3 regions of the Blautia sp. AM23-13AC genome follow, and region 2 is predicted to be linked to each of the others. Evidence: predicted binding sites of a transcription regulator. Region 2 holds the regulator's gene; each other region holds the start of a gene.
What was found. Region 2 encodes Rex, which represses fermentation and respiration genes when NADH is low (regulators of the CRP and FNR family bind a similar motif). Its sites were predicted from a motif close to ATTGTTAANTANTTAACAAT; they were not measured.

Region 1 (7,391 bases), on a different contig from region 2:
AAAATGGAATGAAGTAAAACTGGTGCCGGAGTTTTCGGAACAGGGCGTGGACTGCTACCGCCTCGCAGGCGGCGATTATGAGAACGAATACTATGTCGTTTCCGAAGCAGAGACAAGAAAGCTTCTGAACACACCGGAGGTTGTCGGATATGAGGTTTATCACTGCCTGATTCCGTCTACTTCACAGATGCTTTATTATTTTAAAGAGCAGGGAAAGGTAACCGCAGCCAACATCCTTTCCATCCTGCGCGGCGCTTTGAATTATCCGCTGGAGGAAAGCTGCTACCGTGAGCACATTCGTGTACATGACATCAGTTTTCTGTCAAGTGAGCGCGTCTTTAAAGAGGAAGAAATCGCAGGGCTGGAAATCAAATACAGCAAGCTGACGATGGTTCCGGGAAGCACACTTCTGATCGGCGATATTATCGCAACGGGTGAGACGCTGATCCACTGCCTGCGCTACGTAACCGATTTCTATCGTGAGCATGGTGCTTCCCTTCGCAACATTATCATCTTTACGATCGGCGGCACAACCGGAATCAAAATCCTGGAACGTCTCACAAAAGAAATCCGCGAGTTCTGGCCGGAATTTGAAGGCTTTATCACCGTATATTACGAAGGAATCTTCAGCACCTATCAGGACAAGGGCGTATCCGGAATCAATCTGCCGGATGTCGATTTCTACTGGAAAGACGGTATCATTGCACCGGAGTTCCGAAGAGAAACGCTTTCCATGCGCGATCCGCTGTTTGAAAAATGCATCATCTACGATGGCGGTGCAAGACGCTATGAAATCCACGAGCATGTCGAGGAGGTTCTCGATTTCTGGAATAAAATGCTGGAGAAGGCCGACCGGATCGACTTCACCAGACTGCTCGAGGAGAAGCTCGGCTGCCCGCTTGGCGCATCCTACGAAGAGTGGATTCACATCAATCACTACGAAGAAATCGATGAACGTGTGGCCAAATGGCTGTACCGCCAGGAAAAAGGCTATATTGCAAGCCTTGGCGATGCTACCCTGAAAGAAATTGCGGCTGAACGAATTGAAGAGTTTACCGCAGCACTTCGCAAATACATGCTGTAACAAAAAACCATTTCTTACGGTTCGCTGAATTTCGGCGAACCGTAATCACAGTTTTCAGGAGATATTATGGAAAAAGAAAAGAAAGTAAAAGATGTTGACTTCGCGGACAGCGCGGTTCCGTCTTCTGCCCGGAAAAATGTAGTAACCATGTTTATGATCATGCTTGGCTTCACCTTCTTCTCGGCAAGCATGTGGGTCGGCCAGCAGCTCGCTGACGGCCTCGATTTCTGGGGCTTTTTGGGATCACTGATCCTTGGTGGAATCATTCTTGGTATTTATACCGGTCTGCTCGGCTACGTCGGTGCAAAAACCGGTCTGTCACTTGATCTTTTGTCCCAGAGAGCCTTTGGCGAAAAAGGTTCCTATCTGCCGTCAGCCATGACCAGCTTTACGCAGATCGGATGGTTTGGTGTCGGTCTTGCCATGTTTGCAATTCCGGTTTCCAAGGAGCTGCTCGGCGGAAGCACTGCGGCACAGTGGGGACTTGTTATTCTTGCCGGCGTCTGCATGACCGCCTCTGCCTATTTTGGTATTGAATCTCTGACCATCGTCAGCTATATCGCTGTACCAAGTGTTGCCATTCTCGGAACGATCGCCATGGTCATGGCCGTAATGAGAGGCGACGGAACGATCATCGATCAGTTTGCCAAATCCAGCGGATCTCTGACTATCATCGGCGGTGCCGGTCTTGTCATCGGCTCCTTCGTTTCCGGCGGAACCGCAACCCCGAACTTCGCACGTTTTGCAAAGGACGGAAAAGCGGGTGCCATCACCACGGTTGTGGCCTTCTTCATCGGAAACTCCCTGATGTTCTTCTTCGGTGCCGTTTCTTCCATCTTTGTCGGCGGAAACGATATTTTTGAGGTTATGGTCCGCCTGAACCTGTTCTACCTGGCTGTTCTCGTTCTCGGTCTTAATATCTGGACTACAAATGACAACGCTCTGTACACCGCAGGCCTTGGTCTTGCCAACATCTTCCATCAGAGGAAAAAACCGATGGTTCTCCTTTCCGGTATCATCGGAACGGTTGCCTCCGTATGGCTGTACTACAACTTCTGCGGCTGGCTCAACATTCTGAACTGTACTCTGCCGCCGGTCGGCATGATTCTGGTGCTCGCCTACTTCATGAACAAAGAGGACTTTGAAGCCGATCAGCCGAAGCTTAAAACCGTAGACTGGTTTGCGGTTGCCGGTGTCATTCTCGGTGCCATTGTTGCGAACCTCTTACACTGGGGCATCGCTTCCATCAACGGCATGGTTGTTGCCGCTGTATGCTACTGTGTCGGACAGGCCGTAAACAAAAGAAAATAGGCAAAATCGTCCTGAATATGTTCCTGTATCTTATCTCCGGAACATGTTCAGGGCTTTTTATTTTTTCGGATTCGCGTTATAATATATGCATAACTCTGCATAGTTACAATTTTCGAAACGAAAGGAAACTGCCCGGATGATCCATTCCACCGTATCTGCTCCCAAAGGAGAAAAAACAAAATACCGTCTTGCCGAATCCATGAAGGAGTGCATGAAAACAACGCCCATCGAAGAGATCACCGTACGCCAGATCTGTGAAATCTGCGGTGTTACCCGCCAGACCTTCTATCGTAATTTTCTCGACAAATACGATCTGATTAACTGGTACTTTGATAAATTACTGACAAAATCCTTCGAACATATGGGGCGCGGAACGACCGTTTTTGACAGTCTGGAAAAGAAATTTACCTATATTCAGAAAGAAAAAGCTTTTTTCGCCGCTGCCTTCCGCTACGACAAACAGAATTCTCTGCGTGAACACGATTTCGATCTGATTCTCGCGTTCTACGAAAATCTGATTCACGAAAAAAGCGGCAGTCCGGTTTCACCGGAAATACATTTTCTTCTCGAAATGTACTGTCAGGGTTCCATCACCATGACCGTAAAATGGGTGCTTACCGGCATGGATCTGACACCTTCCGAGTTTGCCGCTCTTCTCGTCCGGGCAATGCCGGAGGACTTAAAAAAACTGTTCCGGAATCTGCAGCTGCTCTCTTAGAATTTCCCGCAAACAGCTCTTGTTATTTTTCACAAATTTTGTTCTGTTGTTTTTGTCACAATGGCGATTTTTTTTAAAGTGTTACACTTCGCTTCTTCTGTCACTTTCTTTTTCCCTTCCGGATTTGTTAATATAATAACAAGTTCAGTAAAACCATTTATTCATTTTAGAAGGGAGTTTTTCAAACATGGCAAATCGTATTAATTTAAATGCAACCTCTTATCACGGAGCAGGCGCTATTGCCGAGATCGCAAATGAAGCAAAGGCACACGGCTTCAAAAAAGCATTCGTATGCTCTGACCCGGATCTGATTAAATTCAACGTTACTTCCAAAGTAACCGATATTCTGACCGCAAACGGACTCGACTATGAGCTTTACAGCGATATCAAGCCAAACCCGACCATCGAAAACGTAAAACACGGCGTAGAAGCTTTCAAGGCATCCGGCGCTGACTATCTGATCGCCATCGGCGGCGGTTCTTCTATGGATACCTCTAAAGCCATCGGTATCATCATCGCAAACCCGGAGTTTGAGGATGTCAGAAGCCTTGAGGGCACCGCACCGACCAAAAATCCGTGTGTACCGATCATCGCCGTTCCGACTACAGCCGGTACTGCTGCAGAGGTTACCATCAACTACGTTATCACCGACGTAGAGAGAAAACGTAAATTCGTATGCGTTGACCCGCACGATATGCCGATCATCGCAGTTGTTGACCCGGATATGATGTCCTCCATGCCGAAAGGCCTGACCGCTTCCACCGGTATGGACGCTCTGACTCACGCAATCGAAGGCTACACCACAAAAGCTGCATGGGAAATGACTGACATGTTCCATCTCAAAGCCATCGAACTCATCTCCAAATCTCTGCGCGGTGCTGTCGCAAACACCAAAGAGGGACGCGAAGGAATGGCTCTTGGCCAGTACATCGCAGGTATGGGCTTCTCCAACGTAGGTCTTGGAATCGCTCACTCCATGGCACACACCCTTGGTGCTGTTTATGATACCCCACACGGTGTTGCATGTGCCATGATGCTTCCGATCGTTATGGAATACAACCAGGAGTGCACCGGTGAGAAATACCGTGAAATCGCACGTGCCATGGGCGTTGCAGGTGTAGACGAAATGTCTCAGGAAGAGTACAGAAAAGCAGCGATTGATGCTGTTAAGAAGCTGTCCACAGACGTTGGAATCCCATCTGTTCTCGAGGCAGTCAAAGAAGAAGATCTGCAGTTCCTTGCAGATTCCGCACACGCAGATGCCTGCGCACCGGGCAACCCGAAGGATGCAAGCGTAGAAGATCTGAAGGATCTGTTCCGCAAAATCATGGCGTAACGAACACAATTCGTTTCCCACATGCGAAGCGGATATTCGCAATCCGCTTCGCTACTTGCTCATAACCAAATAACTGCTCCGCAGTTTATCAGAAGGAGCTTGCACTCCTCCTGATACAAGCAAGTCCCCACCCACTGCTTATTGCTTTTCGCAATGGAAGCAGGGGACTTACTTGATTCGGTTAAATCACCCCGGAAAACAGAAATTTTTATCCTGTTTTCCGGGGTGATTTCTCTTTTTATTCTACTGTATTTCCGTCTGCATCCACAGTCACAGTATTGACCGTTGCATTGTCGAGAACTATATTGATCATGCGCTCCATCATGATATTGCGCACTACCGTATCTTCCCCGTAATAGTCATTGGCTGCCTTCAGGAAATCTTCCTGCGACATATTGGCATTGGCTGCCTCGTCGTTTAAGATCTGCTGGTAATCCTGGTCATCTGTAGTCCAGCCTTCTGCCTCTTTTACGGCATCCAGAAGAAGGGCACTTTTTGCCATCGTTCCTGCATACGTTGCTTTCTCCTGATTGTAGGTTGCTCTGTCCGCATACTGCTCCAGATAGTCGTCCAGGGAAATGCCGTAATTCTGAAGATAAGTGGTATACCGTTTATCGTAATCTTCTTCGCCAAGGGTGATATAGGATTTCGGAATTTTGTGAAACGTACAGCCGTCTGCCATCTGCTGCATCGCGTCATTCTGCAGATTATTTTCCGCTGTCGTCTCATTTGCAGCCTCCAGCTCTGCGCGTTTTCCGGCACGGTATTCCTCCACAGTGCTGTAATCTGTATTCTCTGCTACCCATGCATCGTCGAGTTCCCATCCGTCAATGTTTTCTGCCGGGCGGGTAAACGCATTTACCGTAACGGTAAACACAACATCTTTTCCTGCCAGATCGGTACTCTGATAGCTGTCAGGGAATTTCAGGTTCAGATCCTTTGTCTCCCCTGTTTTCATTCCAATGACACCATCCTCAAATCCATCGATGAAGGTACCGGATCCGATCACCAGATTGTAGGAATCGCTACTTCCGCCGTCAAACTCCTTGCCATCAACTTTGCCAACATAGGCAATATCGGCGGTGTCGCCTTTTTGTACGGTGGCATCCGGATCGTCCATGGTGACAGCTGTCTCTGCCATAATGGCCGTCTGTACGTCATCATCCGTTACCTGCTCTACTTTCTTTTCCAGTGTGAGCTTTTTGTAATCTCCAAGTGTTACACACTCTGCCGGATCAACTTCCTCATCGACAACCGTAATCCCGTCTACATCACTCGGGGAAGCGTATTCCTCAGAAGCTGTGCTGTCGGACGATGTGCTGCCTGCGCTCGACGCATCGGATGCTGAGGAAGCGCTTGTGCTGCTTGCGCTTGATACGGAACTGCTGCTTGTTGTATTGTTTTTTCCACATCCGCTCACACTGGCTGCTCCCAGTGTCATGAGCAGAAGCATGACTGCTGCTTTTCTTTTCATTCTTGAATTTTCCTCCATACTACGCCGTTCCCGGCGCGTTGTAAATCTCATTTTACCATACTTGTCTGGTAAAAAAAAGGCTGGGGCTCCGATTTTAGAAATTCTTATGATTTTCGACCGTAAAATCGCCTGGATTGCGCTAAAATGTGTTTGCGTTTTGCCGAAATCAATGTTAGAATGTTCATAGACTGGCATTGTATGTTCCGATGCCCACATTATTTTTTGCAGAGGAGGAATAGAGGGATGAAACCCTGGATTATCGTATTAATCGTATTAGCTGTCATCGCTGTCATCCTTGGTCTGCTGTATTACTTCGGTAAAAAAGCACAGACAAAACAGGCCGCACAGCAGGAACAAATGGAGGCCATGAAACAGACTGTCTCCATGTTGATCATAGATAAGAAAAAGCTTCGCATGAAAGATTCCGGACTTCCACAGATGGTCATCGACCAGACACCGAAAATGATGCGTCGTGCAAAACTGCCGATCGTCAAAGCAAAAGTCGGTCCGAGAATCATGACCCTGATCTGCGACGCTGCTATCTTCGATCAGATCCCGGTAAAAAAAGAAGTCAAGGCTACCGTAAGCGGTATCTATATCACCGGAGTTCGCGGCATCCGCGGTTCTTTAGAGCAGCCGGCAAAGAAAAACGGCTTCTGGCAGAAAATGCTCCGCAAGGCACGCGGCGAGGAAAAATAAAATTTCATCTGAAAATGCAGATACCCGAGTTGAATGATTTTCATTCTTCCCGGGTATTTTTTTATAAATTCAGTTTTCCGCCTTCCCGCGGTCTTACCTCGATATCGATTACGCAGTCCCCCACGTAGCTGTCGTTGATGTCGAGCGCGTATTCTGCCTTCAGTAAAATCTGATCCGGCGTCTCTTTCATTCTGACCTTCGTCGCCGCAACTCCCATGTTGATCATGCCATATGGCGTATGATAAAACGAAATGTTCTTTTTATCTTCCTCAAAAATCATATGGACATCAATGAGGCCGCGCTTGCGCACCTCGAGGGCGTTTTCCGTAAATTTGATCATGTTGTGCGTCATCATGTCAAAGCCTTCGGTTGCCTCGTCGTAGATCAGAAAGTGATGGCCGTTTTTCTTGTAGTACGAACCCGTCGTCATAACCTCCACCGGTTCTTGTTCGCCGGATTCCTCATCCATCAGATACTGCAGTCCGCGGATGCTGATGAGTACGTCTTTTTCCATCCTTTTCTGGTGTTCCTCTCTCTTTTCTGTATGTCGTTTTTAATAGTTTTCAATCTGTACCTGTTTCGTATCGCTGATCTGCTCCGGCAGAACGGAATGTGCGAAGGCATTGAACCGCTCCACGCCGTCGCTTGCGAAGAACTGGTATTTCTGACGGCCCAGCTCATCGTTTCCCGGATTCTCCAGATCCAGCTCCCGCAGCAGTCTGCGCAGTGCCTGTGAGGTTTCGTATGCCGGGTTGACGAGTGTTACTTT
Region 2 (7,391 bases):
TTTCTCCCTGCTCCGAAAAGTCTTCATTGTTGTACCGCTCACCTATCTGATGCCGTACGTACTCCACATGGGAACGGACGGTGTCTTCCTTGCCGAACCGGTATCAAACGTAATCGGCGGAAGTCTCTGCTTTATCACCATGCTGATTCTGGTTCTGCCGGAATTGAAGCGAATGGAGCAGCAGAAGTAATGTTTTTGAAAAGTTTCTGAAAAAAGGACAGGAAGATCTTTACCGAAACGGTTTTGGCAGATATCTTCCTGTTTTTTATTGCCATACATACAATATGATGCCTCGGACAATCTGATGCGCATTGGAGTCCCGGCGCTCCGCATTCTGGCAGTGGCCTATCTGCTTTCGATTCCAGGCCTGATCTATCAGGCGGCGTTGCAGGGACTTTCCCTTGGAAAAGAAAGTATGTACATATCCATGACACGCCAGGCGATTCTGCCGCTGGTGTTTGCATTTCTTCTCAAAGGATTTGGAAACCTGAATCTGATATGGGGCGCCTTTGTCCTGGCTGAGCTCTGCGGCATCCCGCTTGCAGCAGCTCTCTGGAAACGGAAAGGGGAAAAGCAGATTCAGTTTTAAGTATAGAAAAGAAAAACAAAAAGGCTGTTCTTTGCGAAAGGCAGCCTTTTTTGCATACCATAAGATAAGAATACACAGGGGCTTATGGATGAAAGAGCAGGAAAATCTGACAGGAAAAGGAATTACAGCCGCCGTGCTGGATACAGGGATTTTTCCCCATATGGATTTTGACGGCCGGATTGTAGCCTTCCGGGATCTTGTGTACGGGCGGGAGACGCCTTACGATGACAATGGACACGGAACGCATGTCTGTGGTATCCTTGGCGGAAGTGGAAGAGCGTCCGGCGGAAAATACCAGGGTGCGGCACCGGGATGCCGGTTTGTCGTAGTGAAGATTCTGGACCGAAGGGGAAATGGAAGAAAGCAGGATATCCTCGCGGCGATTGACTGGGTGTGCAAAGAGCGAATAAGACTTAATATCCGCATTTTAAATATTTCAGTGGGAACAACAGAGCAGGAAAAAACGGTGGATGATCTGCTAGTACAGGCGGTGGAGCGCGCCTGGGATGACGGGATCACTGTTGTGACAGCGGCCGGAAATCTGGGGCCCGCTCCGGGCAGTATTACGGCGCCGGGGAACAGCAGAAAAGTGATCACCGTGGGAGCGGGCGATCTGCTGGAGCCAAGAAGAGGAATCTCCGGATGCGGCCCGACACGGGACTGCGTCTGCAAACCGGATCTTGTCGCGCCTGGAAAACGTCTCATTTCCTGCGCGCCTGGAAGAAGCAGGAAGGAATATGTGGTGAAGAGCGGCACCTCGATGGCGGCACCGCGGGTGTCCGGAGCCGTGGCTTTGGCACTTGAACGGGTTCCGGATCTTACAAATGTCCAGGCGAAAATGCTGCTTTGCGAATCGGCGAGAGACCTTGGCCTTCCGCGCAACCGTCAGGGGCATGGGATGCTTCAAACAGACCGTTTTCTGTCTCTTCTGTGAGACACTGTGCGGCAGCATAAAAAAAGAAAAATGAAGGAAAACACCTCTCATCCTGCAAAAATTGTGTGAATTTATGGGAAAATGCCAAAAAATCAGGCGAATTTTGACTTGACAAGCTATAGGATACTTTATACAATAAACGTGAATAGAAAAAGGAGGCCTACTATGGAAAAAATTCAGATGACCACTCCTCTGGTAGAGATGGATGGAGATGAGATGACCAGAATTCTCTGGAAAATGATCAAAGATGAGCTGCTTCTCCCGTTTATTGACCTGAAAACGGAATATTACGATCTGGGACTGGAACACAGAAACGAGACGAACGATCAGGTAACCGTAGATTCCGCAAACGCTACCAAGAAATACGGTGTAGCAGTCAAATGTGCCACCATTACGCCGAATGCAGCGCGTATGACCGAGTACAATCTGAAAGAAATGTGGAAGAGCCCGAACGGAACGATCCGTGCCATGCTCGACGGAACCGTTTTCCGTACCCCGATTGTCGTAAAAGGCATCGAGCCGTGCGTGCGCAACTGGAAAAAACCGATCACGATTGCCCGTCATGCATACGGAGATGTCTATAAAAATGCAGAAATGCGCATTCCGGGACCGGGAAAAGCAGAGCTGGTTTATACGGCTGAGGACGGCACCGAGACAAGAGAGCTGATCCACAACTTCACCGGCGCCGGTGTCATTCAGGGCATGCACAATCTGGATAACTCCATAGAAAGCTTTGCGAGAAGCTGTTTCGAGTACGCACTGTCCACGAAACAGGATCTGTGGTTTGCAAGCAAGGATACGATTTCCAAGAAGTATGATCACCGCTTCAAGGATATCTTCCAGGAGATCTTCGATGCAGAGTACAAAGAGAAATTTGCAGAAGCAGGCATTACCTACTTCTACACTCTGATCGACGACGCCGTTGCCCGCATCATGAAAGCAGAGGGCGGCTTTATCTGGGCCTGCAAGAACTACGACGGCGATGTCATGAGCGACATGGTATCCTCCGCCTTCGGTTCCCTTGCGATGATGACTTCTGTTCTCGTATCCCCGCACGGATATTACGAGTACGAGGCTGCGCACGGAACCGTACAGCGCCACTATTACCGTCACTTAAAAGGTGAGGAGACATCCACCAACTCCGTGGCCACCATTTTTGCATGGACCGGCGCACTCAGAAAACGCGGGGAAATGGATGGAAACGCAGAACTTTCCGCATTTGCAGACCGTCTGGAAAAAGCAACGATCGCAACGATCGAGAGTGGAAAAATGACAAAAGACCTTGCGCTGATCACCACCATGGAAAATCCGACCGTATTAAACAGCCGTGATTTCATCCTGGCCATCCGCGAGGAGCTGGAGAAATAATTAAACGAAGCAAAAAAGAAAGCCGATCCGGCATTCCCGCAAAAAGGGATGCGCCGGACCGGCTTTTTCTGTTTTGAATTTTTCCGGGGAAAACCAGGCCTATTCGGCAAGCTCTTCCCATTTTTCATACAGCTCTTCGAGTTCCGCGGCAATCTCTGCTTTCTCTTTGCTTAATTTCACACACTCTGCCACATTCGTTGCGACTTCCGGTTTCGACATTTCCTCATCAATTTCCGAATCGCGTGTCTCAAGCTCTTCAATTCGTTTCTCCGTCTTTTTCAGCTCGTTTTCTTTCTTGCGGAGACGTGCCTGTTCTTCTTTCTGCGCTTTCCAGTCCAGCTTTGTGGAGGAGGCTTCGGAAGGAGCCGCTGTTTCTTCCGGAGCGGCGGCATCGGCAGCAGGAGCATAGATGCGGGTCAGCTCTTCTTTTTTCTCCAGATAGTAATCGTAATTTCCGATATAGTTGACGAGTGTCTGTCCCGTCAGCTCCAGAATCCGGGTTGCGGTCTGGTTAATAAAATAACGATCGTGGGAGACATATAGCACCGTTCCGGTGTAGTCCTTCAGTGCATTTTCCAGAATCTCTTTAGAGACGATATCGAGGTGGTTGGTCGGCTCGTCGAGGATCAGGAAGTTGGCGTTCGAGAGCATCAGCTTGGCAAGGGAAATTCGTCCGCGCTCACCGCCGCTCAAGGTATGAATCGGTTGGAAGACATCGTCGTTTGTAAACAGGAAGGCGGCCAGCACATTTCGGATTTCGGTGTTTGTCAGATATGGATACGCGTCGGAAATCTCCTGGAAAATGGTCTTTTCCATGTGGAGCACCTGATGCTCCTGATCGTAGTAACCGATCTGTACACGGCTTCCAAGTGTAAAAGAGCCGGCATCCGGGCGGATGACTTCGTTTAAGATCTTTAAGATCGTCGTTTTTCCCGTTCCGTTGTTTCCGATGATTGCCACGCGCTCGCCGCGCTTGATTTCGAAATTCAGATCCTGGAAAAGCGTCTGTCCCGGGAAGGCTTTGGAGAGGTGCTCGACGGTCAGCACATCGTTTCCGCTTGTGATGCGCGGTTCCAGACGGATCCGCATATCGGAGCGTACTTCGGTCGGCTTTTCCAGCACATCCATTTTGTCCAGCATTTTTTCACGGCTCTCGGCGCGTTTGATGGATTTCTCGCGGTTGAAAGATTTCAGCTTTGCAATGACTTCTTCCTGATGGTGGATTTCCTGCTGCTGGTTGACCCAGGCATGGTAAGCGGCTTCACGGAGCATTGCTTTTTTCTGACTGTAGGCGGTATAGTTTCCCTCAAAAGTTGTTACTTTTTTATTGTCCACTTCAACGACTTTTGTGACAACGCGGTCGAGAAAGTAACGGTCATGGGAGACGATCAGGACGGCTCCGCTGTAATTTAAAAGATACGTTTCGAGCCAGGAGATCGAGTCCATATCGAGGTGGTTGGTCGGCTCGTCGAGCAGAATGATGTCCGGTTTGGTAAGCAGCAGTTTACCAAGTGCCACGCGGGTCTTCTGACCGCCGGAGAGGGAGTCCACCTGTTTTTCAAAATCGCTCTCGGAAAAGCCAAGACCTTTTAAAACACCGACGACTTCACTGCGGTACGCGTATCCGTTTTCCAGTTCAAAGGTATGGGAGAGGCGGGTGTAGGTGGAAAGAAGTTCATCCAGCTCTGCACCGGATTTTGTATTCATATCACTTTCCATCTGACGGAGGCGTTCCTCCATATCGATCAGATTCTGTTTCGCGGTCAGCACTTCCTGGTAAATGGAAAGGTGTCCGGTCAGATCCTGATGCTGGGCGAGATAGCCCATCGTCTTTCCTTTGGAGAGGATGACCTCTCCCTCATCGGCCCTCATTTCGCCGATGATGATTTTTAACAGCGTCGATTTTCCAGCACCGTTGATGCCGACCAGTGCGGCTTTTTCGCGTTCTTCTATATGAAAAGATGCATTTTTGATAATTTCCGTTGTCCCGAATGCTTTCGAGATATTCTGACATGCAAGAATCATGTGGTTCCTCCAGATAACATATTTCTGTATTTTGACATAACACACCATCCTTATTATAGAGAGTAATACACAAAATTTCAAGAAATCTTTGACAATTTTCTATCAACCATATATAATATGAATATATGCAGGTGTAAATAAGGAGGAATTTATCTTGGAAGAAAAAGGAATTTCGCGGGCAGTTATCAAAAGACTTCCTAGATATTATCGTTACCTGGGCGAATTGCTGGAGGACGGAGTAGAACGGATCTCTTCCGGTGAGCTGAGCGAGCGGATGAAAGTGACAGCTTCCCAGATTCGCCAGGACTTAAATAATTTCGGCGGCTTTGGCCAGCAGGGGTATGGTTATAACGTGCGGTATCTGTACAGCGAGATTGGAAAAATCTTAGGTCTGGACAGAGTCCACAATATGATTTTTGTCGGAGCCGGAAATCTGGGACAGGCGCTTGCCAATTATGCGGCCTTTGAAAGAAGCGGATTCAAAACGGTCGGTATTTTTGACGTCAACCCGGTATTAAAAGGAATCTCCGTGCGCGGAATTGAAATCCGCATGGCGGACGAGCTTCCGGAATTTATCAAGGAACACCATGTAGAGATTGCGGCTTTGACACTGCCAAAAGCAAAAGCGGTAGAGATGGCAGAGATTCTCGTGGACAACGGTGTAAAAGCAATCTGGAATTTTGCACATACCGATCTAAACTTAAAACTTCCGAAAGATGTGATCGTCGAGAACGTCCATCTTTCCGAAAGTCTGATGCGTCTCTCCTACAATCTGACCAGATATGAGGCGGAGCATCCAAAGAACAATTAAGAAACCAAAACAAAAGCAGGAGAGTCTTCGGGAAACCGGAGACTTTTTCTGTTCACTTTCCGGATAAGGAAGGAAAAGGAGGAAAAGCGATGAAACGGATTCTTACAGCAGCACAGATGAAGCAGGCAGACCGCAATACGATCGAAACCATGGGGGTACCGTCCCTGGTACTGATGGAGCGCGCAGCGCTGTCCTGCGTGGAGGAGCTTCAAAATGGAACATGGGATACAGGAAAAGTCCTTGCTGTGTGCGGTCCCGGAAATAATGGAGGGGACGGTGCGGCAATTGCACGGATTTTAAAGACGAAAGGGGTGGATGCGGAACTGTTCTGTCTTGGAAATCCGGAAAAATACAGTGAAGGCATGAGAGCACAGAAGAAAATTGCGGAAAATTATGGGGTCCGTGAGGTTAAGAATCCGGATTTCCGGGAATATACTGTTATCATAGATGCCATCTTTGGAATTGGCGTATCCCGTCCGCTGGCAGGGGAGTACCGGAGGGCAGTGGAAGCAATCTGCGCAAGCGGTGTTCCTGTTCTTGCCGTGGACATCCCTTCGGGGATCCACACGGATACCGGAGAGGTCCTTGATGCGGCGGTGAAAGCCAGAGCCACGGTGACATTTGCCTGTGCAAAGCCAGGGCTTCTCTTTGATCCCGGAAAACGATATGCCGGAGAGGTCCTGGTCCGTGATATCGGAATCGGCTTTGATGCAGGAGAAGAGGAGACGCCCTGGTACGGTTCAGTGGAAAAAGAAGATCTGGACCGGTTTCTTACCCGCACGCCGATGGGAAATAAGGGAACCTTCGGAAAGGTGCTGGTACTTGCCGGTTCCGGTGCCATGTGCGGAGCCGCTGTTTTGTGTGCCAGGGCAGTCCTTGCATCCGGTGCCGGCATGGTAAAGGTTGTGACAGAGGAAAGAAACCGTACGCCGCTTTTCTGTGCCCTGCCGGAAGCAATGGCGGATTTCTGGAAGGAGGATGAGCCGCTTCCGGAAGAAGCCCTGCTGCAGGATCTCGCCTGGGCGGACGCTGTTGTTGCGGGACCGGGACTTTCCAAAAGCCGGACGGCAAAAGAACTGCTCGTTTTTACGGTGCAGCACACAGAAGTTCCTCTTGTTCTGGATGCAGATGCGCTGAACCTGATTGCAGAAGATGCAGAGATTCTTTCGGGCTGCCGGGCAGAAAAAATTTTAACGCCTCATGTAGGAGAGCTTGCACGGCTGCTGCACATGACCATTGCAGAATGCCAGCGTGACCCGGCAGGAAGCGCCGGAAGGGCAGCCGAAAAATACCAGGCCTGCTGTGTACGAAAGGATTCCGTAACCGTGACAGCAGAGGAAGGGCGTGAGCAGTATTACATAAACACAAGCGGAAGCAGTGCGCTTGCGACGGCGGGAAGCGGCGATGTGCTCGCGGGAATCACAGGCGCCTTTGCAGCAAAACGTCAGTGTGAAAAAAACGAGAAAAAAATCAGCCTTGCCAAAACAGCGGCACTGGCGGCATATGCGCATGGAAAGGCGGGAGAGGCTGCGGAAGAAAAAAGCAGTGCTTCCTATGTAACAGCATCCGAGATTATCAGAGGATTGCAGTCAATCTGAGCAAAGCAGATCAGAATCACGGGTTCCCAAAAAAACTCCGGGCGGACTTTTTTGAAGCGCCGGATG
Region 3 (7,391 bases), on a different contig from region 2:
GCAACGGATACATTTTTGCATCCAGTGGATTCCACATATAAAGAGTTTCATAAACAAGTACACGTGAAGCATCGCCCTGTGCTATAACCATTGCATTGTTTGAGTTTGCGGACATTGGGTTGTAATCATTGACGGTACCCCACTGCTGTCCTGCGAAGTAAAGAGTTTCATTTCTTGGAAGCTCGCCTACCACATCATCTGAACCTGTGGTATCTTCGCTGGAAGCATCTGCTGTGCTGGAAGATGCTGCTGTGGTATCGCTTGATGCATCTGCTGTTCCGCTGGAGGATGCTGTTGCTCCTCCGCTTGAACTAGTGCTTGTGCTTCCGCTGTCTCCACATCCGGCAAGCATCGTTCCTGCCATTGTCACTGTCATTAACAGTGCAAGGACTTTCATGTTACGCTTTTTCATACTTTTTACCTCCTTAAGGTTTTCGTTCTTGCTTGATGAATTCATTATACACAAAGACTGTTAGAAAAACAGTGTCTATTTTTTGTTTTTGGTGTTCTTTTTTTGTTTTATGTTGGTTAAATTGCTCATTTTACTCTTTTTAACTCCCTTTATTCTGCTCATTTTTCACATATCCGTTTTCGCAACATCTGCACTATTTCGTCATTATGATTATTTGTGCTATTTTTCCGTCTTTTCCGACATTTTTCCGTTCGCTTTTTCCATCTCTTTGTGCTATGATGAATATCGTATCAATTTCAGGAGGTTTTTTCTATTATGAATACTGTTTCTCATAAGTACCGACAGTCAGCGCTTCTGCTTCTGACCGCTGCGATCTGGGGTTCTGCCTTTGTCGCACAGCAGACCGGTATGGATTATGTCGGACCTTTTACGTTCAACGCGGCACGAAACCTGCTCGGCGGACTTACGCTTCTTCCGCTGATTGTCTTTTTCTCCTCACGTAAAAAGCGAACCCTACCGCCAGATGCTTCGTCAGAAAATACCACACAGCCAAAAACGCTCTGGGCGGGCGGTATTCTCTGCGGCATCGCACTGTTTGTCGCCTCAACCCTGCAGCAGATCGGCATCCAGTACACAACCGTCGGAAAGGCCGGTTTTATCACTGCACTTTACATCGTACTTGTTCCGGTCTGCGGCCTGTTCCTCCGAAAACGTGTACAGCCGAAGGTCTGGCTCGCAGTTCTCATTGCCGTCGCCGGTCTCTATCTGCTCTGCATGACAGACGGATCCTTCTCTTTGCAGAAGGGCGATCTTCTTGTGCTTGCCTGTGCGCTCGGATTTACCGTACATATTCTGGTCATTGATCATTTTTCTCCTCTTGTCAACGGTATCAAAATGTCCTGCATTCAGTTTTTTACCTGTTCAATCCTGTCCGCTGTCTGTATGGTTCTCTTTGAAACCGTAAACTTCTCCGATCTTCTGCACGCCTGGATGCCGATTCTCTATGCCGGAATTCTCTCTTCAGGTGTTGGCTATACCCTGCAGATCATCGGGCAGAAAGGATTAAATCCTGCCACAGCTTCTCTGCTTATGAGCCTGGAATCCGTTTTTTCTGTTCTTGCCGGTTGGATTCTCCTTCATCAGGCTCTCTCCGCTCGCGAGCTCTCCGGCTGTATTCTGATGTTTGCAGCGATCGTGCTGGTACAGCTTCCGAACTTTCACAAAACCAATGCTGTTTCCTGATGTTATTCCTTTTTCAGTGTAAGAAAGATTTCTGTTTTGCGAGCTTCTTTCTTACGGCAGCTTGCTTTAATGACATAATTCCCCTCCGCCGCAGTGTGATCCTGCCCGGAGGGCTTTTTTTACGCCATCCGAAAATTTAACCGAATCGAGCAAGTCCCCTGCTTCCATTGCGAATATCCGCCTGCCTAACATTTTTATAGCATAAAAATACAAAATTCTGCATATTGATTGCAGGATTTTTTAATTCGTGCTACACTGTTTTTATTGTACCAATAAGCACTTATTTTTATTAGGAGGTTCTGTCATGCCCGTTTTTGATTTCAGCAATTCCCCGGAAAAAACAAAAGTTTCCGAATGTACGTATACTGTTTTCCGCACAAACGCACCGTTTACTTCTCCGGATCAGCCGATCCTAATTCTGGATACAAAAGAGAAGGCTTTCCCGCATCATCCCTGCGGTATTTTCACAAACCCATCCAAACGGACCTCGTTTGAATTTAAAGATGAAGAAGAATCCTTCATTGCCGACATTCTTCAGATCGATGCCCGTTTTGTCAGCCTTTTAAAATGGCTCGGTGAAAACCATATCAATGTCCGCCTTTCCGGTACACAAACATCCGACGGTTATGCAGTTTACAAAATCCGCGAGATCGCTTTCGGTGGCGGCGCAAAGCTTTCGGCTGAGGATGGATTTTTACAGTTTATGATTGAACGTCTCCTCGCCAGCAATGCACCGGAAGAAGAAATCGAAGATGAAGACCAGGAAGAAACCGGTGACAGCATGAAACTCACCAGCATCCAATCCATTACTGATTTTATGAACTGTGCCGGAAGAACACTGCCGGATAATATCCGCCTTTGGGCTCGTCGAAACCTCGCTGTTGCCCGTTCCCACGAAGTCTCTCCCGAAGAACGTCGTCACGCACAGCGCGCCCTCTCCATGATGATGAATATTCAATGGAAAAGCAACTATTTTGAAGCCATTGATCCAGTGGAAGCACGCCGGATCCTCGATGAAGAACTGTATGGCATGGAACGCGTGAAGCAGAGAATTATCGAAACCATCATTCAGATTAACCGGACTCATACGCTGCCGGCCTATGGTCTGTTACTGATCGGTCCTGCCGGAACCGGAAAATCGCAGATTGCTTATGCCGTTGCGCGTATCTTAAAACTGCCGTGGACAACACTCGATATGAGTTCAATCAATGACCCGGAACAGCTGACCGGAAGCTCCCGCATTTACGCAAACGCAAAACCGGGAATCATCATGGATGCTTTTTCCATGGCCGGCGAATCCAACCTCGTCTTTATCATCAACGAACTCGACAAGGCTGCCTCCGGCAAGGGTAATGGAAACCCTGCAGACGTTCTGCTGACCCTTCTTGACAATCTTGGTTTCACCGACAATTACATCGAATGTATGATCCCGACCGTCGGTGTATACCCGATCGCAACCGCAAATGACAGAAACCAGATCAGTGCTCCGCTGATGTCCCGCTTCGCTGTGATTGAAATTCCGGATTACACACCGGAAGAAAAGAAAATCATTTTCTCCCGCTATGCACTTCCAAAGGTGTTAAAACGTATCGGTATGAAAGAAAAAGAATGCATTCTGACTCCGGAAGGACTCGACGCCGTAATCTCCTGCCACGAAAACACAAGCGGTATTCGTGATCTTGAGCAGGCTGCTGAGCATATCGCAGCAAATGCGTTATATCAGATAGAAGTCAACCATGTTTCCTCTGTTACCTTTGATGCAGAAATGGTACGTGAACTGCTCTTGTCCTGCTGATCTGCCTTATTTTCTATTTTGAAGGCGTATCAGGGTACGGCGAAAACCAGTGACGCAACAATTCACGCTCTGTGGTGCTGAAATTTTTTGTATTATTTTAGAGTGTGCTGTAAAATAGTTTCCTGTCCCATCAGTCTGTACTTTCGGGCAGGGAACTATTTTATTTCTCCAGATATTTTCATAAAAGAAAGCCCCTGACACTTTCATGTCAGGGGCTTCCTTTCGATCAATTCAGAAAATTTATTTCTGCGGGCCGGCGGAAACAAGTGCTTTACCAGCAGCGTTTCCTTCATATTTTGCAAAGTTCTTGATGAATCTTTCAGCCAGATCCAGTGCTTTGGTCTCCCACTCGGAAGCATCAGCATAGGTATCGCGAGGATCCAGGATAGCCGGATCAACGCCCGGAAGTTCAGTCGGAACTTCGAAGTTGAAGTACGGAATAGTCTTCGTCGGAGCTTCGTTGATAGCACCGCTTAAGATTGCATCGATGATTCCACGGGTATCACGGATGGAGATACGTTTTCCGGTTCCGTTCCAGCCTGTGTTAACCAGGTATGCTTTTGCTCCGCTCTTCTCCATTTTCTTAACAAGCTCTTCTGCATATTTGGTTGGGTGCAGCTCCAGGAATGCCTGGCCGAAGCATGCAGAGAAGGTAGGAGTCGGCTCGGTAATTCCGCGCTCGGTTCCTGCAAGTTTTGCAGTAAATCCGGACAGGAAGTAGTACTGAGTCTGCTCTGGTGTCAGAATAGATACTGGCGGAAGTACGCCGAATGCATCTGCGGACAGGAAGATAACATTCTTAGCTGCCGGTGCAGAAGAAATCGGGCGAACGATGTTCTCAATGTGGTTGATCGGATAAGATACACGAGTATTCTCGGTTACGCTCTTATCATTGAAGTCGATCTTGCCTGCTGCATCAACGGTAACGTTCTCAAGCAGAGCGTCACGTCTGATTGCATTGTAGATGTCCGGCTCAGACTCTTTGTCCAGGTTGATGACTTTTGCATAGCAGCCGCCCTCGAAGTTGAATACTCCGTTGTCGTCCCAGCCGTGCTCATCATCACCGATCAGAAGACGTTTCGGGTCTGTGGAAAGAGTTGTTTTTCCTGTTCCGGAAAGTCCGAAGAAGATTGCGGTGTTCTCACCGTTCAGGTCTGTGTTTGCAGAGCAGTGCATGGAAGCGATGCCCTTCAGCGGCAGATAGTAGTTCATCATGGAGAACATACCTTTCTTCATCTCTCCGCCGTACCATGTGTTGACGATAACCTGCTCACGGCTTGTGATGTTGAATACTACTGCTGTCTCAGAGTTCAGACCCAGCTCTTTGTAGTTCTCAACTTTTGCTTTGGATGCGTTGTAAACAACGAAATCCGGCTCGAAGTTCTCAAGCTCTTCTGCTGTAGGTTTGATGAACATGTTAGTTACGAAATGTGCCTGCCAAGCTACCTCAACGATGAAGCGGATAGCCATACGGGTATCTTTATTTGCGCCGCAGAATGCATCTACAACGAACAGTCTTTTGTTGGAGAGCTCTTTTTTGGCGATCTCTTTTACTGCTGCCCATGCTTCCTGGGTTGCCGGATGGTTATCGTTTTTGTACTCATCAGAAGTCCACCATACAGTATCTTTCGAGTTCTCGTCCACAACGATGTATTTGTCTTTCGGTGAACGGCCTGTATAGATACCGGTCATAACGTTAACTGCACCAAGCTCTGTCTCCCGGCCTTTTTCATAGCCTTCCAGCTCTGGTTTTGTCTCTTCCTCAAATAACTGCTCATAAGAAGGGTTGTACACAATTTCTGTGGTACCGGTGATGCCATACTTTGTTAAATCGATCTGTGCCATCTTGTAATTAACCTCTTTCCTTTGATAGTAATACTGCTTCATTCTGCAAAATGCAGAAATTTGAAGGTATCCTTTAGAAGAAACCGGACCAGCCGGCCTCTTCTACTCTAATTATACATAAAAGGCCAAAAAAATCAACTGAAAATCTTCCGTTTTTTTACAGAACGTGTCCCAAAATCTGTAAAAATTTTATAAACTTCGATTTTTCGAAGTTTTCTGACAATTGCATTTTTGTACACTTCATCCTGCAAATTGACATTTTTTGATTTTTTATGTTATAATATTAATAATTATGTTCGGAAAGAAGTTTCTTTATGTATTACGATCTGACCCGCGGGAAAATCTCCCGCTCTCTTATCCTGTTTGCCCTGCCGATGATCGCAGGAAATCTGTTGCAGCAGTTTTACAACATTGCCGACACCCTGATCGTCGGACGCGTTCTCGGAAGCAATGCGCTCGCCGCCGTCGGCTCCTCCTATACGCTGATGACGTTTCTGACTTCCATTTTTCTCGGCCTGTCGATGGGCGCCGGTGCGCTCTTTTCGATTTATCAGGGACGAAAAGATCTTTCTTCTTTAAAACTTTCGATTCTCCACGCGTTTCTGCTGATCCTTGCCGTTACGCTCGTGCTGAATCTCGCTGTTTATGCAGGCATCGAGCCGATCCTTACGTTTCTTCGCGTCCCGGATGAAGTCCGTCCCGGCATGCGGACGTATCTTCTGATTATCTTTGCCGGCCTTATTGCAACATCCGTATACAATTTCTTTTCCTGTATGCTGCGCGCGCTCGGAAACTCTTCTGTGCCGCTGATTTTTCTCGCTGTCTCTGCTGTGCTGAACATTGCACTGGATCTGTTCTTTGTCGCTGTACTGCCGTTCGGCATCTCAGGCGCGGCGCTCGCTACGGTTCTTGCGCAGTATGTGTCCGCCGTCGGTATTCTGCTCTATGTGCTGCTCCGCTGCCGCATGTGGCTGCCGTCAAAAAAAGAATGGCGTTTCAGCCATTCCATTTTAAAAGAGATTCTGAATCTTTCTTCGATGACCTGCATTCAGCAGTCGGTCATGAATTTCGGCATTCTGATGGTACAGGGGCTCGTCAACAGCTTCGGTCCGGCGGTCATGGCGGCATTTGCGGCCGCGGTGAAAATTGATACCTTTGCCTATCTGCCGGTGCAGGATTTCGGAAATGCCTACTCCACTTTCACCGCACAGAATTACGGGGCCGGAAATCACGAGCGGATCCGGCGCGGCACGAAAGATGCTTTTGCACTGAGCGCTGCTTTTTCCATCGTCATTTCTCTGCTTGTCAATCTGTTCGCGCATCCGCTGATGCAGATTTTCGTGAAAGCATCAGAAATGGAGGTCATCGCGATCGGCATACAGTACCTGCGGCTGGAAGGCTCGTTCTATCTCGGCATCGGATGGCTGTTTCTGCTGTACGGGTATTACCGCGCTGTCAAACGCGCCGAGATGTCGGTTGTTCTGACCGTCATTTCGCTTGGCATGCGTGTGGCGCTGGCATACCTTTTCTCCGCCACGGCGCTTGGCGTTGCCGGAATCTGGATCGCCATTCCGATCGGCTGGGCACTGGCTGATATGACCGGACTTTTCTTCCTGCGGCGTGCATTCCGATCGCAGAAGCCTGCATAAGTTCCGAATCTTATATCGCAGTACGGTTTTCTGCGGATAAACTGCGGAACTGCCCCGGCGTCTGGTGCATGCGTTCCTGGAAGACGCGGTTAAAATAGCTGATATTTCGGAATCCGCAGTCGCTCGCAATCTTGCTGATCGCCTCCTCGGTGGAAAGCAGCAGCCGGCAGCTCTCGGCAATCCGCAGGTTATTGACATACGTCACGGCGGAAATATGCATAATCGACTTAAAGAAGCGGCAGAAAGCGCTCTCACTCATATGAAACTGGCTCGCCAGTTCCGCGATTTCGAGATCCTCACAGAAATGAGCATTCATGTATGTGAGGATCTCTTTCATTCTGCTGACACGGTAATTCGTCGAGGCATCCGTTTTTCCGCCGTTCTTTTCTGCCGCACTGTAATATCCCTGCCAGATTTTCAGAAGTTCCGCTTTTAACAGCAGCTCCCA

Region 1: fucO (lactaldehyde reductase) is a predicted target of Rex. The motif match lies at 3,237-3,256, and genes of this name have one in related genera.
Region 3: pckA (phosphoenolpyruvate carboxykinase (ATP)) is a predicted target of Rex. The motif match lies at 5,566-5,585, and genes of this name have one in related genera.

Annotation. Positions count from the first base shown of each region.
Region 1 is NZ_QTUL01000007.1:65,098-72,488, reverse strand. Features, by position in the region: gene DW642_RS09575 (hypothetical protein) at 1-1,084, shown strand, start outside; gene codB (cytosine permease) at 1,151-2,395, shown strand; gene DW642_RS09565 (TetR/AcrR family transcriptional regulator C-terminal domain-containing protein) at 2,532-3,113, shown strand; gene fucO (lactaldehyde reductase) at 3,301-4,449, shown strand; gene tig (trigger factor) at 4,688-5,923, opposite strand; gene DW642_RS09550 (hypothetical protein) at 6,167-6,622, shown strand; gene DW642_RS09545 (DUF1934 domain-containing protein) at 6,684-7,136, opposite strand; gene murI (glutamate racemase) at 7,176-7,391, opposite strand, start outside.
Region 2 is NZ_QTUL01000001.1:156,897-164,287, reverse strand. Features, by position in the region: gene DW642_RS00755 (MATE family efflux transporter) at 1-190, shown strand, start outside; gene DW642_RS00750 (hypothetical protein) at 305-589, shown strand; gene DW642_RS00745 (S8 family peptidase) at 678-1,523, shown strand; gene DW642_RS00740 (NADP-dependent isocitrate dehydrogenase) at 1,689-2,891, shown strand; gene DW642_RS00735 (ABC-F family ATP-binding cassette domain-containing protein) at 2,991-4,916, opposite strand; gene DW642_RS00730 (redox-sensing transcriptional repressor Rex) at 5,071-5,727, shown strand; gene DW642_RS00725 (bifunctional ADP-dependent NAD(P)H-hydrate dehydratase/NAD(P)H-hydrate epimerase) at 5,817-7,325, shown strand.
Region 3 is NZ_QTUL01000011.1:91,967-99,357, forward strand. Features, by position in the region: gene DW642_RS12190 (ABC transporter substrate-binding protein) at 1-412, opposite strand, end outside; gene DW642_RS12195 (DMT family transporter) at 728-1,654, shown strand; gene DW642_RS12200 (AAA family ATPase) at 1,959-3,449, shown strand; gene pckA (phosphoenolpyruvate carboxykinase (ATP)) at 3,690-5,294, opposite strand; gene DW642_RS12210 (MATE family efflux transporter) at 5,609-6,943, shown strand; gene DW642_RS12215 (AraC family transcriptional regulator) at 6,954-7,391, opposite strand, start outside.